One region of the Paradesulfitobacterium aromaticivorans genome, then DNA from elsewhere that is predicted to be linked to it. Evidence: predicted binding sites of a transcription regulator. Region 1 holds the regulator's gene; the other holds the start of a gene.

Region 1 (15,757 bases):
CCCCTTTTGTCTCAAGAAATGTGATTACTGCGCGTTTTTTTCCCTTTCCTTAGGGCAGCGCGCTCGTGGTCGGGATTTTGGTTCCCACAGCTTGGTGGAAATCTACCTCGAAGGCTTGGCAGCAGAAATGCGCTGGCGGCAGAAGGATACCCCTCTGGGGGTGTCTTCTCTTTTTATCGGCGGGGGGACACCGACAGCCCTCTCTGAAACTGAGCTCGAAGTACTGCTCACCGGTATTAATAAATATTTCCGGTTTGAAGCAAGCGCGGAGAAAACCGCCGAGAAAACTGTGGAAGGAAACCCGGGGACGCTAACGCCGGGGAAACTCTCCGCTCTCAGAACGTTTGGAATTAACCGCTTTTCTCTTGGGGTGCAGTCATTTAATGATGAACTTCTACGCCAGGTGGGAAGAATTCACTGCGCGGATGATGCCCGGCGCAGTATTAAAGAACTGAGAGCAGCAGGCTTTGACAATCTGAACCTGGATTTAATGTTTGGTCTTCCCGGACAAGACCTGCGTACCTGGCAGAAAAGCGTGGAAGAGGCTTTGGCGTGGGCACCGGAGCATTTGTCAGTGTATGGGTTGATGCTGGAGGAAGGGACTGAGTTATTCAAGCGAGTTTATCCTGGCGAAAGTGTTAAAGAAGAACCATACCCTCTGACTCTCCCAGATGACGACCTTCAGGCTGATATGTATGATTGGGCAGTTGGACGCCTGGAAAGGGCGGGGTATGTGCGCTATGAAACTTCTAATTTTGCCAGGCCCGGCTATGAATGTCAGCATAATCTGACTTACTGGCAGGGCCGGGAATACCTGGGACTAGGGCCGGGTGCGGTCTCTTTTCAGGGTCGAGTGCGTTCCAAAAACGTTGAAGATATTCCGGAATACCGGGAACTTGTGCGCGCCGCTAGAGAAGCCCCAGAGGAGCGCGAGGAGCTTTCTGAGCGCGAGCGCATGACGGAACGCGTTATTTTGGGTTTGCGTTTGGCTCAGGGTGTGGACCTCGCCGCTTTTGCCCGCGATTTCGGGGTCAGGCTTGAGGATATTTATCGTGATGTGTTAGAAAAATATGAAAGCCAGGGAATACTGTTTAAAGAAAAAGGGTATTTAAAGCTTAATCCTTGTTATTTTTTTATCGCTAACACTGTATTGCAAGAATTTCTCTAAAGATTTCTCCCTTGACAAAGGGAAAATGCCATGGTAATGTGAGGGCATAAATATTAGCACTCATCAATAGAGAGTGCTAACAAGTTTCCTGCTGTTGCTTGCCCAAGATGGTTTTTTTCAGAAAGGTTGGGGCAAAATGCAAATGGATGACCGCAAACAAAGAATCCTGCGTGCCATCGTCCAGGATTATATCGCCAGCGCTGAGCCTGTAGGCTCCCGCACAATTGCCCGCAAATTCAACTTGGGAGTTTCCCCGGCCACAATCCGCAACGAAATGGCTGATCTTGAAGACTTAGGGTTTATTGAACAACCCCATACTTCAGCGGGCCGCATTCCCTCTGATGCCGGTTATCGTTATTATGTAGACTGTCTCATGGATGCTCCCAAGCTGAGCAGCGAGGACAAAAATACGATTGAAATTGAGACCACGAAGCGCATCAGTGAGATTGAGGAAGTTATTTCCCATACGGCCAAGCTGTTGTCCCAGTTGACAAGCCTTACCAGTATTGTCATGGGACCACAGAAAGGGAAAAGCTCTTTCGGGCAGATGTATTTTTTGCCGTATCAGCCTGGCAAAGCAATTATGGTTGTGGTCAAAGAAAATGGGGCGGTTGAGAACCATATTGTGGATATTGGAGAATATCTGACCGCAGAAGACCTGCAGCAAGTAGCAACTGTTTTTAACAATAAGCTGAAAGGGTTCTCCCTGGGGCAGATCAAGAAGACACTTTTGCATGAGATTTACAGTGAACTCACAAAGCAACGCCATCTCCTCGACAATGCCCTTTCGATGTTAGGGGCTATTCTGGACGACGAACCGGAAGGGGAAAAAGTGTACCTGGGCGGCACTCTAAATATGCTTAATCAGCCGGAATTCCGGGACTTTGACAAAGTCAAAAGCCTTTTTGGGGCTTTTGAAGAAGATGAGTGCCTCAAAAAGTTGCTTTCTGCGCCCCGGAATGGACTAAGCGTAACAATCGGGGGGGAAAATAAGCTGCAGGAGTTTCAGGATTGCAGTGTTATTTCTGCCACTTACCGAGTGAACGGGGAAGTAATTGGCTCAATCGGAGTGCTTGGCCCCACGCGCATGGATTATGCTAAGTCTATGGGGATCGTGGATTTTATGACGCGCAGTTTGACGGACCTTCTCTCTAAGAGCCGCAAGCGCTAGTGAGGCAAGGATTTAGAGAAACGGAGTTGTAAATGAATGAGATATAGGAACGGGGAAATCGAGGAGTTAGACCCGCAAGCACAGCAGGAAGGTGCTGAGTGGGAAAATTCCGGGCAGAAGGTCGAGGATGCAAGTGCAGATAGCTTAAGTTTGGAAAATGAAAGTACTGGGGAAGGATCACCGGAGACAGCCTTTACACTTGAAGCCGAGCTTAAAGAGGCTAAGACCCAAGCAGATGATTATTATAACCGGCTCCAGCGTTTGCAGGCCGAATTCGATAACTTTCGCAAGCGTACACTTAAGGAAAAAGAAGAACTTGTTAAGTACGCGTCCGAGCGGGTGGTGGGAGAACTGCTCCCGGTCATTGACAATTTTGAAAGAGCACTTGAGGCGGCCAAGAACAGCCAGGATTTTGCCGCTTTGGCCCAAGGGGTGGAGATGATTTTCCGGCAACTGAATGGCGTTTTGGGCAAGGAAGGGCTGGCAGAGATTGAGGCAGTGGGCCAGGCTTTTGACCCCAACCTGCATGAGGCCATCATGCAAGTGGATTCTGAGGAACATCCGGCCAATACGGTCGTTGAGGAAGTTCAAAAAGGGTATTATCTAAAAGATAAAGTTTTGCGTCCGAGCATGGTTAAAGTTTCAAGCTAGGGTGCATGTCAAGGAGGAAGAAAAACAATGGGTAAAGTGATAGGAATTGACTTAGGAACAACAAACTCTTGTGTCGCTGTCATGGAAGGTGGGGAAGCTGTAGTTATCGCTAATGCCGAAGGGAGCCGCATCACCCCTTCAGTGGTAGGCTTCTCCAAGACCGGAGAGCGCCTCGTAGGCCAGGTCGCCAAAAGGCAGGCCGTGTCCAACCCGGATAAAACGGTGAGTTCGATTAAGAGGCACATGGGCTCAGATCATAAAGTTAGTATTGACGGCAAGAATTATAGTCCCCAGGAGATCTCTGCGATGGTTCTGCAAAAACTCAAAGCAGATGCGGAAGCTTATCTCGGGCAGAGTGTAACCCAGGCCGTTATCACTGTTCCCGCCTATTTCACGGATGCTCAGCGCCAAGCTACCAAAGATGCAGGGACCATCGCCGGTCTCGAGGTTTTGCGGATTATCAACGAGCCGACAGCAGCAGCACTCGCTTACGGACTTGATAAACAGCAGGATCAGACAGTCCTCGTCTTTGATTTGGGTGGCGGAACGTTTGATGTCTCGATTCTTGAGCTAAGCCAAGGAATGGTTGAGGTCAAAGCTACCAGCGGCAACAACCATTTGGGCGGGGATGACTTTGACCAGCGCCTGATTGATTATATGGTCGCGGAATTTAAGAAATCCCAAGGGGTAGATCTCGCGAAAGACCGGGTCGCAGTTCAACGCCTCAAAGAAGCAGCGGAAAAAGCCAAAATTGAGCTTTCCGGAGTTAGCACCAGTAACGTTAACCTCCCGTTTATTACGATGACAGCGGAGGGCCCGGCTCACATGGACATGAACATCAGCAGGGCCAAATTCGAAGAATTGGTGGCTGACATGGTGGAAGCTACGATGGGACCGACCCGCCAAGCGATGGAAGATGCTAAACTGAGCTGGAACGATCTTAACCAGATCATCTTGGTCGGCGGTTCCACTAGGATTCCGGCAGTGCAGGAAGCAATTAAGCGGGTGAGCGGCAAGGAACCGCACAAAGGGGTCAATCCGGACGAAGTAGTGGCCTTGGGGGCTGCGATCCAGGGTGGAGTTCTGACCGGGGAAATGAAAGACATTATCCTAGTGGATGTAACTCCGCTATCTTTGGGCATTGAGACTATGGGCGGCGTCTTTACCCGCATTATCGACCGCAATACGACTATTCCGACGACCAAGAGCCAAATATTCTCCACGGCTGCCGACAACCAAACTTCGGTTGATATCCATGTCCTCCAAGGGGAACGGGAAATGGCCGCCTATAACAAAACGCTGGGCCGTTTCCAACTGACAGGAATTCCGCCTGCACCCCGGGGAATTCCGCAAATCGAGGTCAAGTTTGACATTGATGTTAACGGGATCGTGCACGTGTCAGCCAAAGATATGGCCACCAACAATGAGCAGAAAGTGACCATCACTTCTTCGACCGGTCTCTCTAAAGATGAGATCGAGAAGATGCGCCAGGATGCTGAAGCTCATGCCGAGGAAGACCGTAGTCGCAAAGAATTAATCGATGCTAAGAATCAAGCCGACTCTTTAATCTATCAGACTGAAAAATCCCTGAAAGACTTCGAAGGCAAAGGGGATGCCGCTGAAGCAGATGCAATTAAGAAAGCGGTGGAAGAACTTAAAACTGCTGCTGCCGGTGAGGATGCCGCAGCGATTAACGCTAAAGCAGAAGAACTGACTAAGGTGCTTCATCCGTTCATCGAAAAGATGTATCAGCAGCACGGCGCTCCGGGACAAACTCCTAACTCCGGTGACCCCGGGAATAATGAAGGGGCCAAAGGGAACGACAATGTCGTGGATGCTGAATATACTGAAGTAGACAAAGACAAATAAAACTTAAGAGGGTGCAGAGGGAGATCCTTTGTGCCCCCTCTTTATGGTATCGTGGACCTTAGAAGTTCTGTGATGTCTTTTATTATGAGGGTGTCTTTATCCTGAGGAAGTTTGTGGACCGGATGATGGAGGAAGAGTATGAAACGGGATTACTATGAGGTGTTGGGAGTCGAACGCAGCGCAAGCGAACAGGAGATTAAGCAGTCCTACCGCAAGCTTGCGCGCCAGTACCATCCGGATGTGAACCCGGGCAATAAAGAAGCAGAGGAAAAGTTCAAGGAAATTTCCGAGGCTTATGATGTTTTAAGTGACGCGGAGAAAAAGGCGCGCTACGATCAGTTCGGGCACGCCGGAACCGACCCTAATCAGGCCGGTTATGGCGGGGGCTTCGGAGATTTCGGTTTCGGAGATATCTTTGACGCTTTCTTCGGCGGCGGTGGCGGCGGTGGCCGCCGCAATGGTCCGCAGCGGGGTGCGGATTTGCGCTATGATATGGCTGTTACCTTTGAAGAGGCAGCTTTTGGTATTGAAAAAGAGATTCAGGTGCCTCGCTCGGAGACCTGTCCTGACTGCCAGGGTTCAGGCGCGGCAGCGGGAACTCACCCCACAACTTGTTCGCAGTGCCAGGGCAGCGGGCAGATCAAAGTAACTCAGCGCACGCCGTTTGGGCATATTCAGACAGCCCGTACTTGCCCTGCCTGTCACGGAGAAGGGAAGACAATTTCCAGCCCTTGCCGCACTTGTAACGGGCAAGGGAAAGTGCGCAAGGTTAAAAATATCAAGATCAATGTACCGGCAGGTTCGGAAGACGGACTTAACCTGCGTTTGAGCGGGGATGGGGAGGCCGGCCACCGCGGTGGGCCTCCCGGTGATCTTTATATCGTGCTCCATGTCAAGCCGCACAAGTTTTTTGAGCGGGATGGCAATGATGTTTATTGTGAGATCCCCATCACTTTTGTGCAGGCTGCTCTGGGGGCGGAAGTGGAAGTGCCTACTCTTGACGGGAATGTCAAGATGAAGATTCCGGAAGGGACGCAGACTGCCACAGTGTTCCGGCTCAAAGGGCATGGTATTCCGTACCGGCGCGGCAGCGGGCGCGGGGACCAGCATGTGAGAGTTATTGTCAGCACTCCGACAAAGCTGTCCGATAAGCAAAAAGAGCTGCTTAAGGAATTTGGCGAGTTGACAAGCGAAACTCAGCAAATGGGGAAGAAATCCTTGTTCGATAAGTTCAAGGAAAACTTGCGCGATGCGATGGGGTGAACGAAAGCATGAACTGGCATGAAGTGGCGGTAACAGTTTCAGCCGAAGGGGAGGAAGCTGTTGCCGATCTTTTTTATAAGTTAGGCTGCCCCGGAGTCAGTGTGGAAGACCCGGAACTCCTACAGAGCTACATTGAGTCCGGCAGTTGGGATTACCATACTTTTGGGGAAGTCGCCTTAACCGGTACGTCCGTGGTCAAAGGGTATGTGCCGGAAGATGAGGATTTAAGCGCTAAGCTGGCTGAACTCGATCAGGGATTGCGCCTGCTCCTGGAGCTTTTCCCCTCCTGGGTGGTTCAGGTTAAAGGGATAACTCTCACGGAAGAAGACTGGGCCACGGCTTGGAAGGCCTATTATAAACCAGTCAGAGTAGGGGAACACTTGTTAATTAAACCGACCTGGGAGGATGCTCCGGTAAAAGCGGGGGATATTGTCCTGGAATTAGACCCAGGTATGGCCTTTGGCACGGGTACGCATCCAACCACCACGCTGTGCCTGGAGATGCTGGAGAAAATTGTGCAATCGGGCATGAAGGTTTTTGATTTGGGCACGGGTTCCGGCATTTTGGCTATCGCTGCCGCTAGACTTGGTGCGCGGGTTGAGGCTGTGGATCTTGATAAAGTGGCGGTGGAAGTTGCCCGGGAAAATGTAGCCTTAAACGGGGTCAGTGAGTCGGTCGCAGTGGTGCACGGGAACCTGGGGCAGGTACTGACCGGCCAGGCTGATATCGTAGTCGCCAATATTATTGCTGATGTTATCATTCGGCTGCTGCCTGAACTTAAAAAGCTCCTGGCCGCGGGAGGGGAGTTTTTGGCTTCCGGGATTATCGATGTGCGCGCAGACGAGGTTGAAGCAGAGTTGCAGGCGGCAGGGCTTGAAATAGTTGAACGTACGGAAGACTCAGGCTGGATACTTTACCGGGCGAGGTGGGCTGAGGATGCACCGTTTTAAAATTGGGGAGCGCGGCCAGAAAATGTTTTGGCTGCATGGGCCGGAAAGGGAGCATTTGGTGCGGGTTTTGCGCCTTGCGCCCGGAGATAAGGTGATAGGTTTTGACAATAGCGGCGGGGAATGGCTGGGCGAGGTGGAGCAGATTTATCCTGAAAGTGTGGGTATCCGTATTCTGGGAGAACATTACCCGGAAGTTGAAGCCAAGTCTTCCGTGTATTTGGTAACCGGGCTCGCCAAAGGGGACAAGCTTGAATGGGTGGTGCAGAAAGGCACGGAATTAGGGATGGCCGGACTGGTGCCCTTGCGGGCGAAACGCTCCGTGGTGCGCCTGGAAGGGGATAAAGCTCGGGAGCGGGTCAAACGTTGGGGGAAAATTGCCGCCCAAGCCGCCAAACAGTGCCAGCGTGTGCGTGAGCCTGTGATTTACCCTGTAAGCGCTTGGGCTGAACTGAAAGAGCTTTTGCCTGAAGTGACTCAGTGGGTGATTCCGTATGAAGATGAGCAGGGGCTCCATCTTAGCCAGGCACTGGCAGAACTTGACCGGTCTCTCCCGCTCGCAATTCTTATTGGCCCAGAGGGCGGTTTTGAGCCGGAGGAAGTAAGCTGGGCCTTCGATTTCCTCACGGCCCGGGCTGTGACCCTGGGACCGCGCATCCTGCGGGCGGAAACTGCGGCGTTGGCAGCTCTTACGATAGCGCTCTCGCAGTGGGGAGACCTGGGGTGATTTCGATGTTCGATGGTCGTGGCCAAATCAAGAGGTCGGAAGCTGGAGGTTATGGACGAGCGGATTTCGGGTTTGAGTGGTCGATGGTTCAGCCAAGTCGGTGGTCAGAGGTCGGAAGTCAGACAGCGATCGGAGGTGAATCAGGATGGAAGAGGATACAGATATCGTCCGCCAGAAGGTGCGTTTCGTCACGTTGGGCTGTAAGGTTAATCAGGTGGAAAGCGAGGCTTTGGCCCAGTTGTTTCGCAATGCCGGGTATGAAGTTGTGGACATTGCCGGTAAAGCCGAGGTGGTAGTGGTCAACACCTGCACCGTCACCAACACCGGAGGTAGTAAATCCCGCCAAGTGATTCGCCGCATGATTAAGTCTCATCCGGACAGCTTTATTGTGGTAATGGGCTGCTATGCTCAAACATCTCCCGGAGAAGTCCTGAATATTGAAGGGGTGGATCTGGTTATAGGCACCCAGGATCGTAGCCGCATGCTTGAGCTGATCGAGCAGGTGCGCGCGCAACGAGAGGTGCGTGACGGACGCGAGGTACGCGCACAACGCCAGCCGCTTAGTGCCGTGCATGACATCTGGCAGGTTAAGGAGTTCGAAGAGCTTCCCATGCTCGAGGGGGAAAGCCGCACCCGCGCGATGCTTAAGATCCAAGAGGGGTGCAACCAGTTTTGCACTTACTGCATTATTCCCTATGCCCGTGGACCCGTGCGCAGCCGCCGTGCGCACAACGCCCTGGCTGAAGCCGAAAAACTGGTTCAAGCCGGGTACAAAGAAATAGTGCTTACCGGAATCCATACCGGTGCCTATGGCCAGGACATGGCCGGGGACTGGGATTTAGCCCGCTTAGTGCGCGAGTTAGTTAAGATTGACGGCTTAAAGCGGCTGCGGCTTAGTTCGATTGAGCCGATGGAGTTTGCTCCTGCCCTGCTTGAAAGCATCTTTTCTTCTCCAGTCGTGTGCCCGCATTTGCATATCCCCCTGCAGAGCGGGAGTGATGCCATACTGGCCCGTATGCAGCGACCGTACACTCTTGGGGACTATAAAGGTTTGCTTAATAAGCTTTTGCAAAACATTCCGGATTTGGCTGTGACCACGGATGTAATTGTCGGCTTTCCGGGTGAGAGTGAGAGAGATCATCGGGACGCTTTAGCCTTCGTTGAGAGCTGTGGTTTTGCCCGTATCCACGTTTTTCCCTATTCCAGGCGCGAAGGTACTCCTGCCGCAGGTTATCCTGATCAAGTGCCGAACCGCCTCAAAGAGGGGCGGGTCAAAGAGATGCTGGAGGTCGCCCGTTCCAGCCATGAATCCTATGTGGAACGCTTCCTCGGGCGTGAAGTTGAGGTTCTGGTTGAAAGAGTGGACGAGAGCGGGACCGCTTTCGGCCATACCGGTAATTATCTTGAAGTGTATTTGCCGCACCAAACCCGTGAGCACGTCTGGCACAGCGGAGAGCTTGTCAAAATAACTCTCGCAAAAGCTTATCTTAAAGAGGAAAATCTAAGCTAAGAGAGAAACACTATAAGAACTAATCACAGTTATGCTTAGCGAAAACGAAACGGCACCAAGTCGGGGTGTCCGTAATATACATAGAAAGGGGAATAATACAGGTGTCAGATTGCATTTTTTGTAAGATTGTAAATAAGGACATTCCAAGTGAGGTGGTATATGAAGACCGAGAACTCATAGCATTTAAGGATATTTCTCCTTTAGCTCCGGTACATTTGCTCGTAATTCCCAAAAAACATATTAAAGACTTAAATGGAGTCGCTGCTGAAGATGAGGGCTTAATAGGACACTTGCTTGGAGTAGTGCAAAAGCTTGCAACTGATCAAGGGGTTGCCGAATCAGGCTATAGAGTCATCACTAATATAGGATCTGATGGCGGTCAAGTCGTGCCGCACTTGCACTTCCATTTATTAGGTGGACAAAAGCTCGGTTCCAAATTGGGGTGAAGAAAAAGGTTGAAACGAACACAGACTTTGGCAAAGGTTTCGCGTGAACTTGACGCGACCAAGTTCATCCAGTATAATCAAAAATGTGTACTTTTGACGAGCCAGTGGAGGGAGGGATAAGAATGAGTGAGATCAAGGTCGGTAAGAACGAATCCCTGGATAGCGCACTCCGCCGGTTCAAGCGTACTTGTCAGCGTTCGGGTGTTTTGTCGGAAGCTCGTAAACATGAACATTACGAAAAACCGAGTGTACGCCGCAAGAAGAAATCCGAAGCCGCGCGTAAACGCAAGTTCAAGTAAGGAGTGGCTCACTATTGTCCCTTAAAGATCGCCTTGTTGAGGATATGAAGGCTGCCATGAAGGCCAAAGAGGAGGGGAAGGTCAAGCTTTCCGTAATCCGCATGGCTCGGGCTGCCATTAAGAACTCAGAAATAGATAAAAAGCAGGAATTTAATGATGAGCAAGTTATCGAGGTTCTGGCACGCGAGTTGAAGATGCGGCGCGATGCCATTGCCGAATTCGCGAAAGCGGATCGCCCCGAGACGGTTAAGTCTTTGGAAGAGGAAATTGCAGTCCTGATGGAGTATCTTCCTCAACAACTTTCCGAAGGGGAGATTCGCCAGCTTGCCCAGGAAATCATTCAAAGTGTGGGGGCTCAAGGCCCTAAGGATTTGGGCAAAGTAATGGGAGCTTTGGCTCCTAAGACCAGAGGACGCGCCGATGGCAAGCTCGTCAACCAAATCGTGCGCGAACTGCTAGGTAGCTAGCCATAAGTTTGGCGCAAGTTTTAACTTAATTAATTTACTGTAGGAAGAGACCCGGTCGGATTAAATCTGATCGGGTCTTTCGTATAGTGGTTTGTACTAATCCCCTCCCTCCCTTCATAAATATTAACGAAGGGAGGGATTTTTTTCCTCCTCTGGATTGACATTTCAAGGGTAGCAACGGCGTGGGCACTAGTGCGCGAGGGAGGAGTTTTGGGATGCTGGATAAGCTGTCAAAAAGCGTGGGCGACGCTTTGGAATTTCCGCCGGATGTGGCAGGGACGGGGCCGAAAATCACGATTACCGGCCGTGAACAAATTACGGTAGAAAATTATGGCGCGATTATCGCCTTCAGCCCGGAAGAAATTAAGCTTGATACGGCTGTGGGCGAACTGGCTATGTGCGGCCGTGAATTCGTGCTCAAGACTATTCTTACGACCGAACTTTACATCGAAGGAACGCTCATAACGCTCTCTTTTGACGGGGGTGAGTCTGGTAATGGTTAATAAGGCGCGATCTTTTATTTATGGACAGGTGTATTTTTTGGCGCAAGGAAATGACATCTCCGGTTTTATTAACGAGGCGGTACGGGATAAAGTCGTATTGTTCAATGCCCAAAGGTCGGAGCGGGGTCTGAAAGCGCGTGTCAAGCTTGAGGACTTTAGGAAACTTAGACGGGCAGCGAGAACCAGCCATTCCAGGGTACGAATTAACGCCAAATACGGCTTGCCTTTCATCCTTAGACGCTGGTGGCGTCGCAAAGGGCTTTTGGCCGGGTTGGCTATTATTGTGATCGCTGTGAGTATTTTATCGCAAATGGTGCTGTCTATTACCGTAAGCGGAAATAAAAATTTGTCAGCGGACACTGTGATTAAACAAGCGGAAACCCTTGGCCTCAAGAAATGGGTTTGGCATAAAAATCTTGATCTTAATGCTCTGTCCAAAGTATTGCAGGAACAGACACCTGATGCAGCTTGGATAGGAATCGAGCGCACCGGTACTCATGTTGAAATTAATATCGTTGAAAAAATCCGTCCGGTTGTTCCCTCACAGGCCGGGAACTTAATAGCGGCCAAAGCGGGGTTAATCCGTGAGATCATGGTAATTCAGGGAGTGCCGCAGGTTCATGAAGGAGAGACAGTGCGGGCCGGACAAGTTCTGATTGTGCAGGGTCCTATTCCGGCCGGGCCCGGTATTCCGGCGTCAGCGCAGAATTCAGCAGCCAAAGGGTTTGTCAGGGGCCGCGTGTGGTACACTGCGGAAGGAAAAGTGCCGCTTGTTGAAAGCAAGGTCGAAGAGAGCGGGCAGACAGCAATTGGCTGGGGTATAAAATTTGGTTCCAGAGTCATAATGGTAACGACACCTCAGTCACCTTACGCACAGGCAGACAAAGAAGTGGGAAGCAGACCTGTTTTGGCCTGGAGGAATTGGCGTTTTCCTGTCGAACTTATATCAGTAAAGTACAAAGAATTAGTGCAAAATAATTATGAACGTGCGGCTCTTGAGGCGCGCCAAGAGGCTGAGGAGCACGCGCGGGCCGAGGTTTACGCTAAGATTACGCCTGGAGCGAAGGTGGTAGAGGAAGCGGTTAAGGTTCTACCCGCAGGAAGCGGAGTGGAAAGAGTTCGGATAGAGGTGGAAACCTACGAGGATTTAGCTGTTTATACCAATCCTTGATGGAGGCGAAAGCTTGCGTACTGAAGCTAAGTTTGTGTTAGAGAATGCTACAGAAGCCATGGGTTTGTTAGGACTTGAAGATGCTCATGTGAGGATGTTGGAAGAGCGTTTGGGTGGGAAATGTGTCGTAAGGGGGGGGGAGCTGATTGTCAGCGGCAGTCCGTCTGAGGTTGAACATACGGAAGCTGCTATCAGTGAGCTTCTGGCAATGGTTCGGCACGGGCATGCCCTAACCCCTACGGATGTGTCTTATGTTATTTCCCAGGTGGAAGAGGGAATATTCAGTGGCGTTGCCGATGTTTTGGGCAAAGCAATAGCGACCACACACCGCGGGCGTATGATTAAACCTAAGACCTTGGGCCAGGCGGACTATATTAAGGCAATTGGGCAAAATCCGATCGTGTTCGGCGTTGGTCCTGCCGGTACCGGCAAGACATACCTCGCTGTGGTGATGGCAGCTAGGGCGCTACGAGCCAAGGAGGTGAGCAGGATCGTGCTTACCCGCCCTGCAGTTGAGGCTGGGGAGAAGCTTGGCTTTCTGCCCGGAGATGTTCAGGAAAAAGTTGATCCCTACCTGCGTCCGCTGTATGATGCCCTTTATGATTTGTTTGGACCGGAGACGACCGCCCGCTATCTGGAAAAGGGTGCGATCGAAATTGCTCCTCTTGCGTATATGCGCGGGCGCACGCTTGATGACTCTTTTATTATTTTGGACGAAGCTCAGAATACCACTCCCGAGCAAATGAAAATGTTTCTGACACGGCTGGGATTTGGTTCACAGGCGGTTGTCACCGGAGATGTTACCCAGGTGGACTTGCCTAGGGGGCAATATTCCGGTCTGGTCGAAGTCCAACATATTTTAGCGGGGATTTCCGGGATTGCATTTCATTACTTTTCAGCGGCTGATGTTGTGCGCAATCCCCTCGTGCAGAGGATTATCCAGGCCTATGAAGAGCTGGATAAGCCGGGACGAAAGCCTAACTAATCCGCATATAACACCAGACATCCATGCCGCGGGTGCGGATTTTCAGAAGGATGTCGTCTGCCGAAGAGTCCTGCAGACCGACATTATAGTACGGGCTCTTAAAGAGGATGATGAGGTTGGATTTACGTAAGACATGGACAAGCTATTTTGCTAAGTTTGTGCAAGGCACCATGTGGCAAAGGGGTATTTTTGCCGTGGTGTATTTTCTGTTGTTTACCTTTTTAATTTCTTCGAGTCTGTTTGTGTCTAAATTAAATATTAAAGTCGGGGAGCCAAGCCCGCAAGATATTTATGCACCATGGGACAAAGACTTCGAGGATATCGAGAAATATCACAAAGATCAAGAGGCGGCTGCCAAAACCGTTCAGCCTGTCTATAACCCTGATGAAGACTATGCTTCAAGTCTGGCCAGAGATTTGAGCAAGGCGTTTTTAGCTGTGCAGGATGCGGTTAATTCCAGCCAGGATAACCGCCTGGCCAAGCTAAAGCAGACTCCTCCGTTTGGTTCGTTGACGGATGGGGATTTGGCTGCGCTCGTGCGCATAAGTGTTGAAGACTTGAATATTGCGGAACAGAAGGCGAGCTCCATTATTATCGGTAGGGCACGCAACCTGGATTCAGGTGCCCGGACTCAGGCTGATGTCCCCTCCTTGAAAGGAAAGATGACGCAGGATATTGACCAGAGCGACCTTTCTCAGACCATAAAAAGGTTCTTGGACACTTTCGTAGATTCTAAAGTGAGTCGACCTACTTTAGTTTTTGATGAGCAGGCTACGGAAAAACTGCGCAATCAGGCCCGTTCGGAGATAAAGCTTGAGGTGCATCGGTATAAGACTAAGCAAAAAATTGTCGGCATCGGGGATATCGTTGATGAAAGCACCTATAGTGTGCTCATGGCATACGGCTTAATTGACTACCGCGCGCCCTGGCGTTCCACAGCGGGGATTGCCTTAGTTGTGCTTGGGGGCATGGCTGCTATAGCGGTCTATGTTCTCCAATACAAACGCGCAACTCTGGAATTTAAGAAAATGATTCTGATTGGGCTTACCATTGCTTTAGTGCTCATCACTGGGAAAGGGATTATTGCGCTTAATCTTGGCGGGGCGGAGTATAACGCTTTGGCCGGCATGCTGATCCCGGTGGCATGGGCCACAATGGCGGTTGCGATCTTGGTGGATGTGGAAGCTGCACTCCTGGTGTCTGTAGTGCTGGCGGTGTTTGTAGCCCTTTTGACAGATCCTACTTTAGCGATGGCGGTCGGTACGCAAGTGGGACTCGTCGCACTTTTTGGCGGGCTGGTGGGCGTGCATAGTGTGAGCAACCTGAGCCAGCGTTCGGACCTAGCCCGGGCCGGACTTTATATTTCGGCGGTAAATGTGCTTACAGTCAGCGGAGTGGCGCTTATGTCCGGAATGCGGCTTACGGTGTGGGCAGTAGGCATTTTGCTGGCCATAGTGAATGGCTTGGCATCGTCGGTCTTGACCGTGGGGACTTTGCACTGGTTTGAATCAGGGTTCAACATCACATCGGCAGTGCGCCTGCTTGAACTGTCAAATCCTAACCGCCCGTTGCTTAAACGCTTACTCATGGAAGCACCGGGGACGTACCACCATAGTATTTTAGTAGGGAATTTGGCTGAATCTGCGGCAGAGGTGGTCAACGCCGATGCGACCTTGGTACGGGTGGGGGCCATGTACCATGATATCGGGAAACTTAAACGCCCATATTTTTTTATCGAGAACCAATTTGCCCAGGACAATCCCCACGATAAGATTGCGCCCACTTTAAGCGCGCTGATCATTACTTCCCATGTCAAAGATGGTTTAGAGTTAGGCAAGGAGAACAAGCTGCCCGAGCCGATTATGGATATTGTTGCCCAGCATCACGGGGACAGCCTGGTGAGTTTCTTTTACCATAAGGCCAAAGAAGAGAATGAGGATATCCCGGAAGAAGCTTTCCAGTATGACGGGCCGCGGCCGCAGAGCAAGGAGGCGGCTTTGGTGTGTCTTGCAGACAGTGTGGAGGCTGCGGTACGTTCCATGAAACAGCCCACTCCGGGGCGGATTGAAGGTTTAGTTAGAAAGATTATTAAAGATAAACTCAATGACGGACAGCTTGATCAGTGTGACCTGACTTTTCAGGATCTGGACAAGATCGCGATGGCTTTCGTGCGTGTCCTGACCGGGATCTTTCACTCACGGGTAGAATATCCCGATTTACCGGCCCGAGGAGGCGCCCAGAATGAAGAAGCAAAGGATGAGGATTCTAAGGATACGAAGGGTCCGGAAAGGAAAGAATCTGAAGTACAGGGATCCCTCCCAGATAGAGCAGAAAGGACCGAATGAATTGAATCTGGATATAATATGGGAAGAAGAAAGTATCTCTCCTGAAGAGAGGGAGGATTTAACTTCGCTTTTGCGCAGAGGGATAGAGCGTGCTGTATTGCTGGCCGGGGGGTCCCCTGAGAGCGAAGTGAGCCTTAGCTTGGTTGATGATGAACGGATACATGAGTTAAACCGGGAGTACCGGGGGATAGACCGCCCGACTGATGTGCTCTCTTTTGCGCTGCAGGAAGAAAGT
Region 2 (15,757 bases), on a different contig from region 1:
AAGACCATCAGCACCTGTTTAACGGCGGTTATCTTTTTCTGCAGCAGGTCTATCATGAACTTAATCTCCATAAGGTTTCTGCTGAGATATCAAAAAGACATAAGTTTTCCTTTGATCTGAATGCTATTTTGTCACGGCTCCTATACGGACGGATCCTTTTCCCTTCCTCCAAGCTCTCTACATATCTGCATTCCTCAAGGTTCATTGAGCAACCCGGTTTTGAACTACAGCATGTTTATAGGGCGCTTGAGGTCATTTCTAAGGAAATGGATTTTATACAGTCTTCTCTTTACCACAACAGTCTTAGGATCTCTAAAAGAAATACAAGCATCCTCTATTATGACTGCACTAATTATTTCTTTGAGATCGAACAGGAGGACGGCCTTAAACAGTATGGTGCCTCAAAAGAACACCGGCCTAACCCCATCATTCAAATGGGTCTGTTCATGGATGGGGACGGCATTCCCCTTGCTTTTAGCTTAAATAGTGGCAATACTAATGAGCAAGTAACACTTAAACCTCTGGAAGAAAAAATTCTTACCGATTTTAAACTTTCTAAATTTGTTGTTTGCACGGACGCCGGCCTGGCTTCCGTGAGGAATAGAAAATTTAACGACGAGGGCCAGCGAGCATTTATCACAACCCAATCGATTAAAAAACTGAAAAAACATTTAAGGGAATGGGCACTCGATCCAGAGGGTTGGCATCTTACGGATCATGATAAAACTTACGATATCACTAAACTTGATGAAGAAAGCTGCTGGGACAAATACTTTTACAAAGAACGCTGGATTAAAGAAGGTGATCTGGAACAAAAGCTCATTGTCACTTATTCCGTTAAGTACAAAAATTACCAACGTCAAATTCGCAACTCGCAAATCGAACGCGCTCAAAAGGTAATCGATACTAATCCCACCAAAATCTCAAAGAATAATCAGAATGACTATAAACGCTTCATCAAGAAAACCAGTTGCACATCTGACGGCGAAGTAGCAAGCAATGAAATTTATGCACTAAACACCGAATCTATTTCTGCCGAAGAGGTCTATGATGGATTTTATGCCGTTTGCACGAACCTTGAAGGCTGTGCGCAGGAGATTATCCGGATTAATCAACAGCGCTGGGAGATTGAAGAATGCTTCCGGATTATGAAAAGCGAATTCAGAGCGCGACCCGTATATTTGAGTCGCGAAGATAGAATTAAGGCCCATTTTACTACCTGCTTCATTTCGCTTATTATCTACCGATTACTGGAAAAGAAACTGAATAGTAAATTTACCTGCAGTGAGATCATTAACGGGCTAAGGGACATGAATTTCTACAAGGTCAAGGATGAGGGATATATACCCGTTTATACGAGAACCGATTTTACCGATGCCTTACATGGAACTTTTGGCTTCAGAACTGACTACGAGATAATAAAAAATAAACAGATGAAAAATATTTTTCGTGCGACAAAAGGATAGAAAATATTACTCACTTTTTTAAATCGCAAAAAAGCTTGGAAGTGCCGTGGGTACAACGTTTCCAAGCTTTTTGTAATCTTTAACTGTCAAAGATGAGATTATAACAGAGGGGTGTTTTGCCTGTCAAACCGGCATGGAAAAACCGGGTAGAAAATCAACAGAGACTAAACACACAGCCTAGCCTCTGTCAATTCCATGATATAATTCATTTTCCAAGGATAAACCATGGGACTAACTAATTTTCTTCATACTTCCTTAGATGTTCTGTTCATTAGGTACTCGGAATATTTAAGATGTTAAAATGCTAGGTCCTTAGATGCTCGGTTCCTGGATATTTATTTCTTTACCGATATCCTTGAATTCCAGAGTCAATGACATGGGTTCACCCTTAGCTTTACTTTTCGCCTCAATGACGGCTTTAACCGGAATTTTGTCAGACTTGCGAATATATAAGGTATAGGAGAAATCACCCCAAAATTGTTCCATGAGTTGGTTATCCACACTCGGTTTCAGATTGCATTCCCACACTTTTTCCCCGTTGAGTTTTTTCTGTCCGCTAATAACCACCTCCCCCAGCTCTTTTAGTTGCAAGGAAGATATAGGGTCAAGCTCCGCCAGAAATACTTCTTGCGCGGCAGGGGCGTTACTAAAGCGAACCCACTTTTTGCTAAAAGGATCTTTCATAAAAAGAGAGTCTCCGATGCGAATCATCTCAATTTCGCTCCCTACCGTCTGCCCGATAATATGAGTGTTTCCACCGTCCTTTTCTCCCTTAATCTCTGTTAACACCCTATCCTTACCATCAACCCATTGGTGTTGGGTCATCGTGTAGCGAAAAGAGGCTACTGCATTCAATCGTTCTAAGCTTCGTGCTACAAGCTCGTTCGGGTCGGGCCGATCCAAAAGGCGGACACCAAAAACCCCTGTCAAAACCAGCACGATTGCAATGAGTAAAATTAATCCTCTTTTCTTCATCCCTAGCCCCCCCTGGCGGAGTTCTTAGTCAAACTTTATGTAGCTAAAGGTTGACCTATTCCATTAAATGATTGGGTGTTGAAAAAAGGCATTTCAGAAAAAAGAGGCCTCTCGTAAGTTCAGCGAACTCATGAGAGGTCTCCAGAAAAAATGTTAGCAAAATGTTAGCATTTAGGCAGAATCCATTTAGCAGCCTTTACTGGACAAGCCTAGAAGGCTTTGCTTACATCATGCCGCCCATTCCACCCATGCCGCCCATACCACCCATGGCAGCCGCACCTTTATCTTTTTCCGGGAGATCCGTAACCAGGCACTCTGTGGTCAGAAGCATCGCAGCAATGGAAGCGGCGTTTTGGAGAGCAGAACGGGTAACTTTAGCCGGGTCAACAATCCCAGCTCCGATCATGTCTTCGTAATCCATCGTGACGGCATTGAAGCCAACACCACGGCCATGGGTCCGAACTTTCTCCACCACCACAGATCCTTCAACTCCGGCATTGTTGGCGATTTGGCGCAGAGGCTCTTCTAAAGAGCGGCGCACGATCGTAACCCCAGTCTTCTCATCCCCGACAAGTTCTACCTTGTCCAAAGTAGCAATGGCGTCAATGAATGCGGTGCCGCCGCCGGCTACAATTCCTTCTTCGACTGCAGCACGGGTGGCAGCCAAAGCATCTTCAATCCGCAGTTTCTTTTCTTTCATTTCCGTTTCGGTAGCAGCTCCGACTTGGATCACTGCTACGCCGCCTGCCAGTTTGGCCAAACGTTCTTGCAGTTTTTCGCGGTCGAAGTCAGAAGTAGTCTCTTCGATTTGCTTCTTAATCGCTTCCACCCGTTTTTGGATCTCATCAGTGCTGCCCGCGCCTTCTACAATCGTGGTTTCTTCCTTGGTAACACGCACTTGGCGGGCACGACCGAGCATATCAATCGTGGTATTTTCCAGTTTTAAGCCCAGGTCTTCCGTAACCACGGTACCACCGGTGAGGACTGAAATATCTTCAAGCATGGCCTTGCGGCGGTCGCCGAAGCCCGGGGCTTTTACACCTACAGCAGTAAAGGTTCCGCGCAGTTTGTTTACAACCAAAGTTGCCAGTGCTTCCCCTTCAACATCCTCGGCAATAAGAAGGAGTTGACGGCCTTGCTGCACAACTTTCTCCAACACCGGGAGAATGTCGGCAATAGCACCAATTTTCTTATCCGTAATAAGGATAAAAGGATCATTCAGCACGGCTTCCATTTTATCCGTGTCGGTAATCATGTACGGGGAAATATAACCGCGGTCAAATTGCATACCTTCCACAACTTCCAGTTCCGTGGTCATCCCTTTAGCTTCCTCAACGGTGATAACTCCGTCTTTCCCAACTTTTTCCATCGCTTCCGCGATCAGCTCACCAATCGCGCTGTCCCCCGCTGAGATGGACGCGACTTGCGCGATCGCCTCTTTGCTTTCAACGGTCCTGGCATGCTCTTTAATATCATCCACAATCGCAGTGACAGCAGCTTCAATGCCGCGTTTAATGCCCATCGGATTAGCGCCGGCAGCTACGTTTTTCAGGCCTTCACGGATAATAGCCTGGGCTAACACCGTCGCAGTTGTGGTACCGTCTCCAGCCACATCATTCGTTTTAGTCGCAACTTCTTTTACAAGTTGGGCACCCATGTTCTCAAAAGGATCTTCAAGTTCAATCTCACGGGCAATCGTGACACCGTCATTCGTAATAAGCGGAGAACCGAATTTTTTATCTAAGACCACATTGCGCCCCTTGGGTCCCAAGGTAACGCGTACGGCTTCTGCCAAAGCGTTGACGCCACGTTCCAAAGCATGACGTGCATCCTCATTAAAAACAATTTGTTTAGCCAACGTCTATTCCTCCCTAACATTTTTACCTTAAATATTTGAGGTAAACTCCTATTCACCAACGATCGCCAAAATATCGGACTCTTTCAGAATTAAGTACTCTTGGCCGTCATACTTGACTTCCGTGCCCGCATACTTGGAATAAATCACGCGGTCGCCCGCTTTCACATCAAGCGCAGCCCGCTCCCCTTTTTCCATTTTTCCAGGTCCGACAGCTACGACTTCTCCCTCCTGCGGCTTTTCCTTAGCAGTATCAGGCATGATGATTCCGCTCTTTGTTTTTTCTTCCATCGGGAGTGCCTTGATCACAACCCGATCTCCTAGAGGCTTGATGTTCATTGAAGTAAGTCCCTCCTTAAAATTTCTTAAATATTTATTTTTGCTTACTGTTATATGTTGTTAGCACTCAATTAAGTTGAGTGCTAACATCTAGCTATAATAATATGCAAGGGGTTAAAGGAAAGCAACCCCCTCTGCGGGCCAAATTTAGTTGTTTCTCGTTTAATAACTAAATTATCTCATATAAATCGCCCTAATACTTCATCTTACACCTTCTAACATAAGTATGGGTATCTTTGGAATATTACCTCTTGTTAACATACTCAGCATTTGAACTCTAACGATTATATTGACCAAACTTTTTTGATTTTATTCATTGTTCCACACCTTTTTTGGGACAAAGATCATAACCTATACCAGAAAGGAAATACCAAATGTAAGACGAAAAGTTTCTCACAAGCAAGCTTTGGCTGACAAAGCAAACTCTATACCAAATCCCGATCTCAATCTTCTGGCGCCGTTTCTCACGGCAAGTTAAGAGGCACACAGCAAAGCTGTTCCAAATCTTCCTTGGAACAGCTCCGTTATTTTCCCTATGATAGCGTAATGTTATTGTTCAAGCCTCGCGTACCGTTCTCTTATTTCCTCGATCAGAGGTCCGAGGTTGGCCTGCACTACAGGATGCTCGATATTAAGAAGGTAAATCTTCGTCCTGCCGATACGGAGACTAGGATCAGAATGCTCACGTTCAATTAGAATTTTTTCACGTAAAGCATAGCGGATAAGCTCTTTAACCTGGGTTACCGGCCGCGCCAGGCGCTCACTCAGGGCGGTGCGGGCCTTGGTAGAAGCAACATAAGGCAGGCGCATTTGTATTTGCGCTAGGGTCCCAAGTGCCTGCTCCATGTCAGCTTCCGGGTGATATTCTTCATCCGAACCAAAGCTGAGCATTTCGGTGACAATCCCCGTACTTTCGCAATAGGGCTGCAGGGAATGGTGAACACTGCCATCCACTCCGATAACCCTAACCTCTTTCCCCCAGGCCCGGATCTTCCTGATCAAAGGCAGGAAATCCCCATCCCCGCTTAATAATACAAAGACATCTACCGTAGAGGGCCGTGTCAGCAAAATCTCCAGAGCCTCAAGCATAAGCTCCAAATCTGCTGCATTACGGCGCAAATCTGTATTTGAGTAATTGTTTTTTCCATACACATGTCTGGTGAATACATTCGTTTTTTCGAAGGTGGTCTGGGTGCGCCAGAACTCCTCCCGATCAAAATTGGCAAAGAGATAAATAGCCAATAAGTCCTTGCCCGTCCGCTGGGCATACTGCTGCAAAGCCTGCACGAGCAATTCAGGTGCCAGTTTGTACCCTCGTTCCTGCATGCCGGTCCAGATGTTTTCGTAATCGACAAACGCAATGGTTTTCACTCTTTCACCCCGTTTCCTGCTTGTCTAGTATAGTGTACGCTGGAAATGGACAGGAGTGACAGGCCAAGCAACATTAGTTGAGCCCATGCATCAGAATACGGAAAAGAGGCCGTAGCGGCCTCATCCTCTCAGAAATCCAGGTCATGTCCTTTAAGCTGTCGGCGTCCCACACTCGCTTGCTTCCCCTTTGAGGATCTCAATTCCATGGGTAAGCGCAGGAGAGACCGCCTGCCAACATTCCCGCACAGCTTTCGGGCTTCCGGGCATGTTAATGATCAAGGTATATTTCCTTATAACTGCCACCGCCCTGCTCAGCATCGCCTTGGGCGTGGCTTTAAGACTCTCAGCACGCATTACCTCTGCGATACCGGGGACATTCCGTTCCGCTATTGCCAAAGTTGCCTCCGGGGTAACATCACGCTGGGAAAATCCTGTTCCGCCGGTGGTCAGGATCAAATCCAACTGCAGTTCATCAGCCCAGCGTCTCAGCGTCTCGGCGATCAACTCCCGGTCGTCAGGCAAAACCTCATATTCCACGACTTCCCCTTCGATCTCGCGCACCAATTCGCGTAAAGCCGGGCCGGACAAGTCCTCTCTCTCCCCGCGCGACCCCTTGTCACTGGCAGTAATGATACCCACGCGGAACATTAGGAAACCACCTCGATTTTATCTCCTACGTGTACCGGTCCGCCTGTGAGAACTTTTATGAAAATACCCTCCTTGGGCATTACGCAATCTCCGGCCTGGTAGTAAATAGCACATTTATTGTGGCATTCTTTACCGATTTGAGTTACCTCCCCCAGGCTACTCTCCCCAATTTTTAGCTTCGTCCCCACCGGCAGGCTTACTAAATCAATATCTTCCGTGGTTAAATTCTCAGCAAAATCCCCCGGATGCACGTCAAGCCCTTTCTCCTGCATCTTCTTAATGCTTTCCAAGGCCAGCAGGCTTACCTGACGGTGCCAGTCTCCTCCGTGCGCATCCCCTTCGATTCCGAAATTAATTTTCAGCACCCCTGCTTCTACGTTTTTCTTACGGGTGCCTTTCCTTTCACTCGTACATACAGCCACTATTTTTCCCATTAGATTCATCCTTTCATACATGTATACTCCGGGCAAGCTGCCTTGCCCGCTCACGACGCTCCTCTGCTCGGACGGTTCGCTCTGCAAGGCAACTTGCCTGTTTTCTGTCACATCTGAGGCATGTTTTCTTCCCTGATAAAGTGTCCGCTTTTTCCTCCGGATTTTTCCGCTAAATAGATATCTTTGATTGTCATCGTCTTATCGACTGCTTTACACATATCGTAAATTGTTAAAGCGGCCACGCTCACTGCAGTCAGAGCTTCCATCTCCACCCCGGTTTTCCCGGCAACTTTGACAATCGCTTCGATCTCGACCGTACAGGGCCCTTCTAAATAAAAGTTTAATTTGGCACTGGTAATGTTTAAGGGGTGGCACATCGGAATTAAAGCTGAGGTTTGTTTCGCAGCCATAATTCCCGCCACTTGGGCAACCCCCAGGACATCTCCCTTGGCAATCTCCCCTTCTTTGATCAGCCTCATGGTCTCAGGCTTCATCTCAACCCGTCCGCGGGCTACCGCCACCCGTGCCGTCTCGTCCTTGGCACTCACGTCAACCATGCGCGCGCGCCCTTCTTCATCAAAATGGGTCAATTCCATGTCTCAACCTCCGATCTGGGACATAAGGCGTTGGTCCTGCCATTCCTCGTCATTCATATGATGTTCAGCTGGTTTCAGCCAAACACCCTTAGCAAACAAATCCCCAATTTCCGTATCACTGGCAGCACTGCGCAAAGCTTGACGCAAATCCACTTCGAAACTGCTATGCAGGCAAGGCCTGAGTTTGCCGTCCGCCGTCAAGCGCACTCTGTTGCAGGTATGGCAGAAGTGCCTGCTCAAAGCGCTGATAAACCCTATTGTGCCCTTAAACTCAGGCGGGCGGTAATATTCTGCCGGGCCTCCGCCCTGGACATCTTCGGTAGCCAGCACCTCCTGGATTCCCAAAATTTCCTGCATTTCCGCAATCGGAACAAATTCATCCCGGTCGGAAGCCCCAATCGGCATCAGTTCAATAAAACGTACATGGAGCGGATAAGTGCGTGCCAGCTCTGTAAGCTTAAGCAGTTCTTCAAGGTTTTGACTCCGTGATACTACGACATTCAACTTCACCGGATCAAGTCCGGCTTCGAGGGAGCGAAAAACTCCTTGCAACACTTGGTGCACATCCCCGCCCCTGGTAATATGCCGAAAACGCATGGGGTCCAGTGTATCCAAACTGACATTTACCCGCTGCACCCCTGCTCGTTTCAGGTCAAAAGCGTGCTCAGCCAGTAAAATCCCATTCGTCGTAAGCATTAGATCATCCACGCCAGGGATCTGGGATGCTTGCTCTAAAAATGAGAGAATCCCCTTGCGCACTAAAGGCTCCCCTCCGGTAATACGGAAACGCCGAAAGCCGAAGCGGGTACTGATGTTTATCAGACGCAAAATTTCTTCAAACGAAAGAATAGAATCGTGGGAAATCCAATTAACCCCTTCTTCCGGCATGCAGTACCGGCAGCGCAGGTTGCAGCGATCCGTGACCGAGATCCGGAGATATTCAATTTGCCTTTTGAATTGATCCTGCATACTAACCCTCGTTTCTAAAATAAAATATCCGCGGTCTGCAAATAACCGCGGACAACTGTCCGTTATTGTACAGACTCCTTTCCAATCAGGAGATATCACCGTTTCCGGTCATACCCGAGCGCCCGCTTCATGAGGCACTTGCCTGGTCACCATAGCCGCAGCTTTAGGTTATCCAGTTTCGGAGTTTATTTGGCTTTTCATGCTATTTATTCGTTAAACAACCCTGAATCCCTTTTTTAAACGCTAATTAAATCTCAAACTTTATGAGTACGAAATAATACAGATAATTCTCACATTTGCTTGATATAACACTTCTTTTAGTTTATTATAATATAGGCTTGGTTTTTTTTCTATATGCATTAGCAAGGATTCTTATATTTATTGTTACGGAGTATTTTTTTTAAAAAGTTTTTCTAAGAATAAGAATTATTTGTTATAGGTATTATCTAAGCCAGAGAGGAGGACATATTAGTTACATGAATGAAACCAAAAGTTTTGCCATACTCAAAGCGCAGGGACAGTTAGTTACAGCCACTAGTGATATCGTCGTCTCTGAAATTCCCTTAACAGTTTATTTTAATGAAGAAGAAATCGTAACTTTGCTCTGCTCCCCGGCGCAAATTGAAGAACTTACGCTCGGCTTCCTGCTCACTGAAGGGTTTATCAAAAAGCAGGAGGATCTTTACTCCCTGCGCTACGAACCTGAAGAAAACCTAATCTGGGTCGAGGGCAAAGCCCGCCCTCTTCAGAAAGAATTAATGAGCAAACGTTTTCTCTCAGCCTGCTGCGGCAAAAGCCGCGCCTCTTTTTACTTTGCCAACGATGCCCGCTTAGTTAAGCCCCAAACTTCGAATATGCAGATTACACTCCCTGAAGCTTATACCTATGCTAATCACCTGCAGGAACACCTGCCTCTGTTCCAGGCCACCGGCGGAATTCACAGCGGCGGAATTGCCCGCGCTGGGGAAATCCTGCTCACAAGCTATGATATTGGCCGCCACAACGTCTTTGACAAGCTATTCGGCAGTGCTTTTCGGGCCGGGCTCAACCTCAAAGACCATGTCATCTTTTTTAGCGGGCGCATCTCCTCGGAGATCCTGCTGAAAGTGGCCAAAATGAATATTCCGATTTTAATCGCTCGTTCTGCTCCGACCGACCTGGCCTTAAATTTGGCCCGTGACCTCAATATAACGGTCATCGGCTTTGCCAGGGGAGACCGCCTCAACATCTATACCGCCCCCGAGCGTATCAGCACGCGTTCATTATAAATTGGTGGCTGTGCCCCGCACAAGCCTATCCCACTCTTCCGGGGTGTTCACATTGAGGAAAGCGCGCGTCAAACGCTCTGCTGCAGACACTTCCCTTCCACTGGACATCCCCCCAGCTGCAGCCAACTCCTCTTCCCCTACATACCTAACCTTACACTGAGGATAAAAATCTATAATCTTAAGGTGCCCGACCCTAATATTTTCTTCAATAAAAGGGAGACAGGTGCGGCCATAAAAAGCATGCAGAGGGTTATGCCCTCCGCCTGCCTTTGGCACCACCACATCATACTCCTTCGCCCAACGGCTGAGGAAACGGATAAGCCCACTGTCGAGAAAGGGCATATCACAGGCTACAAAAAAGCTGGTCTCATACGAAGCTGCCCTAAGCCCGGCCTGCAAACCTCCGATCGGGCCTTGATCAGGCATTAGATCTGGCACCACTTTAACCCCGTATTGTTCATAGAGTTCGGGCTCATTGCTACTCAGCAAAACTTCAGTGAAAATCCCCTTTAGCACTTGTAAACTTCTTGCCACTAACGGTTTCCCTTCCAGTTCGAGGAAGGCTTTGTTCTTTTTCATGCGCGAGTTCTTGCCGCCGGCCAGAAGAATGCCGGTTGCCTGCAGCCGGCTCTCCGCTTCCTTAGCCATGGTAATCTTGGAACGCCTCCTCATATTCCCTCTGCCCAAAACCGATCAGTACCTTTTTCCCCACGCGCGTCACCGGCACAGTCATGACATCTGTCCATTCCTGCATCTCTTTGCGCGCCTTGGAAAACAGAATATTTTTTTCCGTGAATTTAATTCCTTTACCCGTAAGGAACCGCTTTGCGCGAGCACAGTGCGGTCAGATAGGAACTACATACATTACGACTTCCTCTTGCAAATCTTTTCATCTCCCACGCTAGAGTTTTCCCCGCTTCAGCTTATCACATTCCCGAAATACTGTCACGCTATCCACCCAGCATGTTTTCAAGATCTGTCCTCCATCCCACTCTCGAGACACCCTCAGCAAGCTGAAAATGCACAGCCTGGTTTTCAGAGCAGCTTGAACCTTACTTTAAAAGCTGTCCCCTGTGTTCCGCTGTCCACGCTAATCCGGGCGTTGTGCCTGTCCGCGATACTGTAGCACACCGCCAGCCCTAAGCCTGTCCCTTGCTCCTTAGTCGTGAGGAAGGGGGTTCCCAGTTTGGCCAGAACTTCAGGGACTATACCTGTTCCCTCATCCTCAACATCCAAGATCACTTCATCCGCTTCAAGCAAAGTCCGGATCGTGAGAGTCCCGCCGCTGCCCATAGCCTCCAAACCATTGCGGGCCAGATTAAGTATCACTTGCCTAATTTCTTTCTCATTGAGCAATAGCTTGGGTATTTCATCCAGGTCCAGTACCACTGATTTTTCTTCGGCAACGGCATTTGCTTCGATAAGCGGATTCAAGGCTTTGACAATTCCGTTTAAGTCTTGCTCTTCAAACTTTTCGTTTTTATTTCGTCCCAGGGACAAGAATTCTGTAATAATAGAGTTCGCGCGATCCAATTCCTCAATCATCAGGGTGTAATAATCTTTATACGCTGCACACTCCCCTTTGACACTCAGCATTTGCAGGAAACCGCGCACAGTGGTCAAGGGATTCCTGATCTCATGACTGATCCCGGCAGCCATCTCCCCCACCAGATTAAGGCGGTCAAAGCGCAGCATCTCTATTTCAAACTTTTTATGTTTCGTAATGTCCGACCCTACCACCAATAAACAGTCTTGCCCATCAAGCTCTATTAACTCGGTTGAGATAAGCGCAATACGGATAAGGCCTTCTTTCGTAAGAAAAGATAGCTCATAATTGCGCAGTTTTCCTTCATGCAAAACCTTTCGTTCTAACGTGGTTAGGTCTTCTGCGGTCGGCCAGATCTTAAGTTCGCTATAACTCTGGCCCAGAACCTCAGCTCGCTTGTATCCGGTGGCAGCTACAAAGCTCGCATTAACATCCAGAAAAAACCCATGGTCAAAATCAACGATACACATGATACTCGGGCTGGCACAAAATGCTTTATAAAAACGGGCGTTGGCCCTAATTAACTCCTGAGCCCGCTTTTTAACAACGTCTAGCACGGGGTCAAGCTCCGGCAGAAGCCCGCGGATAGGCTCCGGGTCGTTCTGGGTCAAGGCCTCGGCAAAAGTCCTCAATCCTGCACCCAGGCGGTTAAAAACACGCCAGGAAAAGTAAGTGGACAGGGCCAGCGTCAAAATCCCTGCCACCAAGATCATTTGCGCTGAAGCAGCCGGAAGCAATACCGCTAAAAATATAACCGGCCCAATAATAAGCACCATCATCCATATATAGACGAGCTTGGTGATTTGCATAGGAAAAAGCTTTCTTCTTAGTCTGACAAACATCTTATCACCCTCATTAATGCAGACAGTTAATTCCTAATTTTCTGCATCCCTGAGTTTTTTCCTCTAGGACTAAAGTCTCAGCTTTTAGTTATTAAAAATTGTTTAATATTATAATAAGATCCATTTAGACTTAAAGAGCGTGAAAACGACATGAGTAAACAATAAAAGCTGTAGCCTAGCCACAGCCTCTGCTCCTGAAAGCGTACTTAGTTCTCTTGCTCTCGCTCCTGTAATCGTATTAATTCTCTTTACCCTGCATCAGCGCAAACTTCACTGAAAACACCGTACGGCCTGGTGAGCTTTCAACCGCAATCTTTGCCTGATGGCGGGCAGCGATACTGTAGCATACAGCCAAGCCCAGCCCGGTTCCTTGATCTTTGGTCGTAAAAAAGGGAGTTCCGATTTTAGTCAGGACATCCAGCGGAATACCCGGCCCATTGTCCTCGACCGCGAGCACAACTTCATCCCCCATGCGAAAGGTCTTAATTCCTAATACTCCTCCAGGTCCCATCGCTTCCAAAGCGTTGCGCGCCAAGTTGAGCACGATCTGCCTAATTTCTTTCTCACTGAGCAAAAGCTCAGGGACGATGTCAAGCCTGAGATAAAGAGATTTCCCTCCGCTCAGAGCATCTGCTTCGATCAAAGGCGCGAGCGCGGAAATGATGGCGTTTAAATTTTGTATTTTCAGCTCCACCGGACGGTTGCGGCCCAAAGACAGGAATTCTGAGATAATAGAATTAGTGCGGTCGAGTTCTTCAATCATCAAATTAAAATATTCTTTGTATTTTTCCAGATCTTCTTTCGCCGAAAGCATCTGCAAAAAGCCGCGCACCGTTGTCATGGGGTTGCGAATTTCATGCCCTATCCCTGCAGCCATTTGCCCGACCAGGCTCAGGCGCTCGTAATGCAGCATTTCTTTTTCAAAATGTTTACGTTCAGTAATGTCAATGATTGCCACCAGGAGGTACTTCTTGCCGCTAATCTCTATTTTTTCGGTGGCAGCCAAGCCAAAGCGCTCCTGATCGTCTTTGGTATGGAACTTAACCTCGGAATTATGTATGGCATTGACCTCATCCCCTTGTTCCTTAAGGGCATAGCATTGATCAAAGATATCACAATATCTTAAACTTTGCGCATCCTTAATAACTTCCGCACGCGCATACCCTGTAAACGAGAAGAAACTCTGATTAGCATCAATGATCTGGCCGTCTTCTAAATTAACAATTAGCATCAGACTGGGACTCGAATGAAAAGCTTTGAAAAACCTTTGTTCCGATGCGCGTAAAGCCTCATTAGCAAGCCTGCGGTCGGTCACATCGCGCAGGAAAACGGAGAGTCCTTCTTGCGCTGGGTAGATATGAATCTCTAACCATTTGTGTGAGCTCTCCCCATAGTCCTCATAATGCAAGGGAGTTTTCTGCTCTACTGCCTGTTGAAATTTCTTCTGCATGCCTTCATGCCCCGGTATCTCCCAGATGACTTTACCCACAAGCTCGTCTCTTGTACCTCCCAGGAGAATTTCAGCCTCATGGTTGACATAGGTAAAACGCCAGTCAGAGTCGAGAGCAAAAAAAGCTTCGGAGATACTTTCCAGGATAGCACTCATCTCACGGTTAATTTGAAAAAGTTCCACCTCCGCCTGCTGGCGCACACCGATTTCTTCCTGAAGGTGGCTATTAAGCGTAATTAGCTCCTCATGATGTGCCTGTACCATTTCCAGAATGGTATTCAATTCCGGAAAGTCCCCATGTAAAGTGGAAATACGATTGTCTACGGTGCGTTCAGCAAAAGTTTTTAGAGCTGCGCGCAATTGCCGGAACACTCTCCAAGCCTGGAAAATACCTGCGAGCAAAATCAGAGCGCCAATTATGAAAATATCGCGGACCTCGATCAGCATTTCTTCGATAGCGTCATACATTTTATAGTTAGTCCAAGCATGCCCGACTATCACACCATGGTCAAAGATAGGATAGGTTTGGTTAAGAATCGGTTCCCCCCAGAAGACAGAACGGCTGCTGTACTTTAGTTCAGGCTTGCCGCTTTCATAGACACTGAAATAGGGATAATCGTGTGGAATCGGTTTAAGCAAGGATTCCTTAAATTCAGGGCCAATAGCCACGATACTGTCAAGCTCTATCGAATAGTACCCAAGGCTCATATGAGGCTGAATCGAACTAAATTCATTGACGATGGGCTGAAGAGCTTTATTAAGCACTTTCACCTTTTCTGCTGACGGCTTGTCCAACGCACCCTCCCGGGCGAGGATATCATTAAAAGACCCGGGCAGCTTCTGCACCAAGTTAAATGAAACATCATATAGTTCTTCACTAAGGTGGTCTTTGCGGGACGCCCACGATTCAAACGGAACAACCACGGCCAGAATAAGCATGGGCGCTATGATCAAGGCCAGCATTGCAACATAAACTCTCTTAGTAATTGCCATGGGAAAGAGTTTTTGCCGGACGGTTTGCCACAGTTTCTGCTTACACAACTCGAAACACCAACCTATCGCAGCAGTACAAAGATGTCTTCATCTGAACCAAGGATTTCGGCAGAGCTTTCCAAAACTCCTTCTGTAAATTTGTCGTATTCAAAAAAATTTGATTATTGATAAAGTTGTATCGTTCTTTTTGGATAATTTGCAGATAATCTTGCCTTCTGGAATTAAGAAGCAGTATCTAGCATTTTGCTGATACTGCTTCTTAATTTTTTTAGTTCATTGGCTTGTTCATATTATTGTTGTCCGTCACATAGTTCAAGCGACTGTTGAGCATGTCTATATGACGCTGCATATCCTTAGACATATCCTGAAACATTTGCTTGGCTGATTGGTCTTGAGTCGATTGTGAGAACATTGAATATGTCCCCAGGGCAGCTTGAGCGCTGGCAACTGCTTTTTGCAGGTCTTGCTGGACAGTCATGGAAAACCCCTCCTTGGAAGATGATTTAAGCTTTGCGAGCCTCTTATAGTATGGAATAATTTGCGCATAATTATGTTCTCAGAAAACTTTGCCCTCAAATCGTTGAAAGGAAAAAGGGCTGAAGAACCATACTAAGCTCTTCAGCCCTTAAATGTTTGTTATTTTAGATTTTGGATGCCATATGACCTTTACCCAATTTTGCTGACTTTGACACCACAGACTTTGTATTCATACGTCTTGGTTATGGGGTCATAGGCAGCATTCGTAAGCACATTGGTCGGAGACTCTTTGTAGTGGAGAGTCATCCAGAGCATGCCGGGCAGCACGCGATCCGTGACTTTAACCTTCGTCTCAAGCTCGCCGCGGCGGGAGGCTACTTTGACCTTTTCTCCGTCCTCAATCCCCAGACGCTTCGCATCCTCAGGATTAAGTTCGGCCAGTTCCTCCGGCGCATAGCTCTCCAGAGATTTAGAGTTGCGGGTCATCACGTTGTAATGTGAAAGCTTGCGCCCGCTGCTTAAGAGAAG

Evidence for each region. Region 1 encodes HrcA, which represses chaperone genes, less so after heat shock. Its sites were predicted from a motif close to TGTTAGCACTCNNNNNNNNNGAGTGCTAACA; they were not measured.
Region 2: the regulator HrcA is predicted to act here: its motif matches at 4,694-4,724, upstream of groES (co-chaperone GroES).

What each region holds. Positions count from the first base shown of each region.
Region 1 is NZ_BAAHYT010000010.1:1,731,548-1,747,304, forward strand. Features, by position in the region: gene hemW (radical SAM family heme chaperone HemW) at 1-1,168, shown strand, start outside; gene hrcA (heat-inducible transcriptional repressor HrcA) at 1,305-2,339, shown strand; gene grpE (nucleotide exchange factor GrpE) at 2,376-2,990, shown strand; gene dnaK (molecular chaperone DnaK) at 3,018-4,859, shown strand; gene dnaJ (molecular chaperone DnaJ) at 4,998-6,122, shown strand; gene prmA (50S ribosomal protein L11 methyltransferase) at 6,131-7,072, shown strand; gene ACYQ2N_RS14230 (RsmE family RNA methyltransferase) at 7,059-7,796, shown strand; gene mtaB (tRNA (N(6)-L-threonylcarbamoyladenosine(37)-C(2))-methylthiotransferase MtaB) at 7,942-9,306, shown strand; gene ACYQ2N_RS14240 (histidine triad nucleotide-binding protein) at 9,408-9,752, shown strand; gene rpsU (30S ribosomal protein S21) at 9,875-10,051, shown strand; gene ACYQ2N_RS14250 (GatB/YqeY domain-containing protein) at 10,066-10,518, shown strand; gene ACYQ2N_RS14255 (YabP/YqfC family sporulation protein) at 10,734-11,021, shown strand; gene yqfD (sporulation protein YqfD) at 11,014-12,192, shown strand; gene ACYQ2N_RS14265 (PhoH family protein) at 12,251-13,177, shown strand; gene ACYQ2N_RS14270 (HD family phosphohydrolase) at 13,285-15,522, shown strand; gene ybeY (rRNA maturation RNase YbeY) at 15,524-15,757, shown strand, end outside.
Region 2 is NZ_BAAHYT010000008.1:107,920-123,676, forward strand. Features, by position in the region: gene ACYQ2N_RS02880 (IS1634 family transposase) at 1-1,466, shown strand, start outside; gene ACYQ2N_RS02885 (LolA-like protein) at 1,779-2,441, opposite strand; gene groL (chaperonin GroEL) at 2,665-4,299, opposite strand; gene groES (co-chaperone GroES) at 4,348-4,635, opposite strand; gene ACYQ2N_RS02900 (NYN domain-containing protein) at 5,185-6,006, opposite strand; gene mog (molybdopterin adenylyltransferase) at 6,157-6,654, opposite strand; gene ACYQ2N_RS02910 (MOSC domain-containing protein) at 6,654-7,088, opposite strand; gene moaC (cyclic pyranopterin monophosphate synthase MoaC) at 7,196-7,684, opposite strand; gene moaA (GTP 3',8-cyclase MoaA) at 7,688-8,653, opposite strand; molybdenum cofactor riboswitch at 8,712-8,849, opposite strand; gene fdhD (formate dehydrogenase accessory sulfurtransferase FdhD) at 9,130-9,921, shown strand; gene mobA (molybdenum cofactor guanylyltransferase) at 9,916-10,569, opposite strand; partial or broken gene ACYQ2N_RS02935 (glutaredoxin family protein) at 10,562-10,753, opposite strand; gene ACYQ2N_RS02940 (ATP-binding protein) at 10,957-12,309, opposite strand; gene ACYQ2N_RS02945 (PAS domain S-box protein) at 12,548-14,800, opposite strand; gene ACYQ2N_RS02950 (DUF1657 domain-containing protein) at 15,021-15,230, opposite strand; gene fdhF (formate dehydrogenase subunit alpha) at 15,419-15,757, opposite strand, start outside.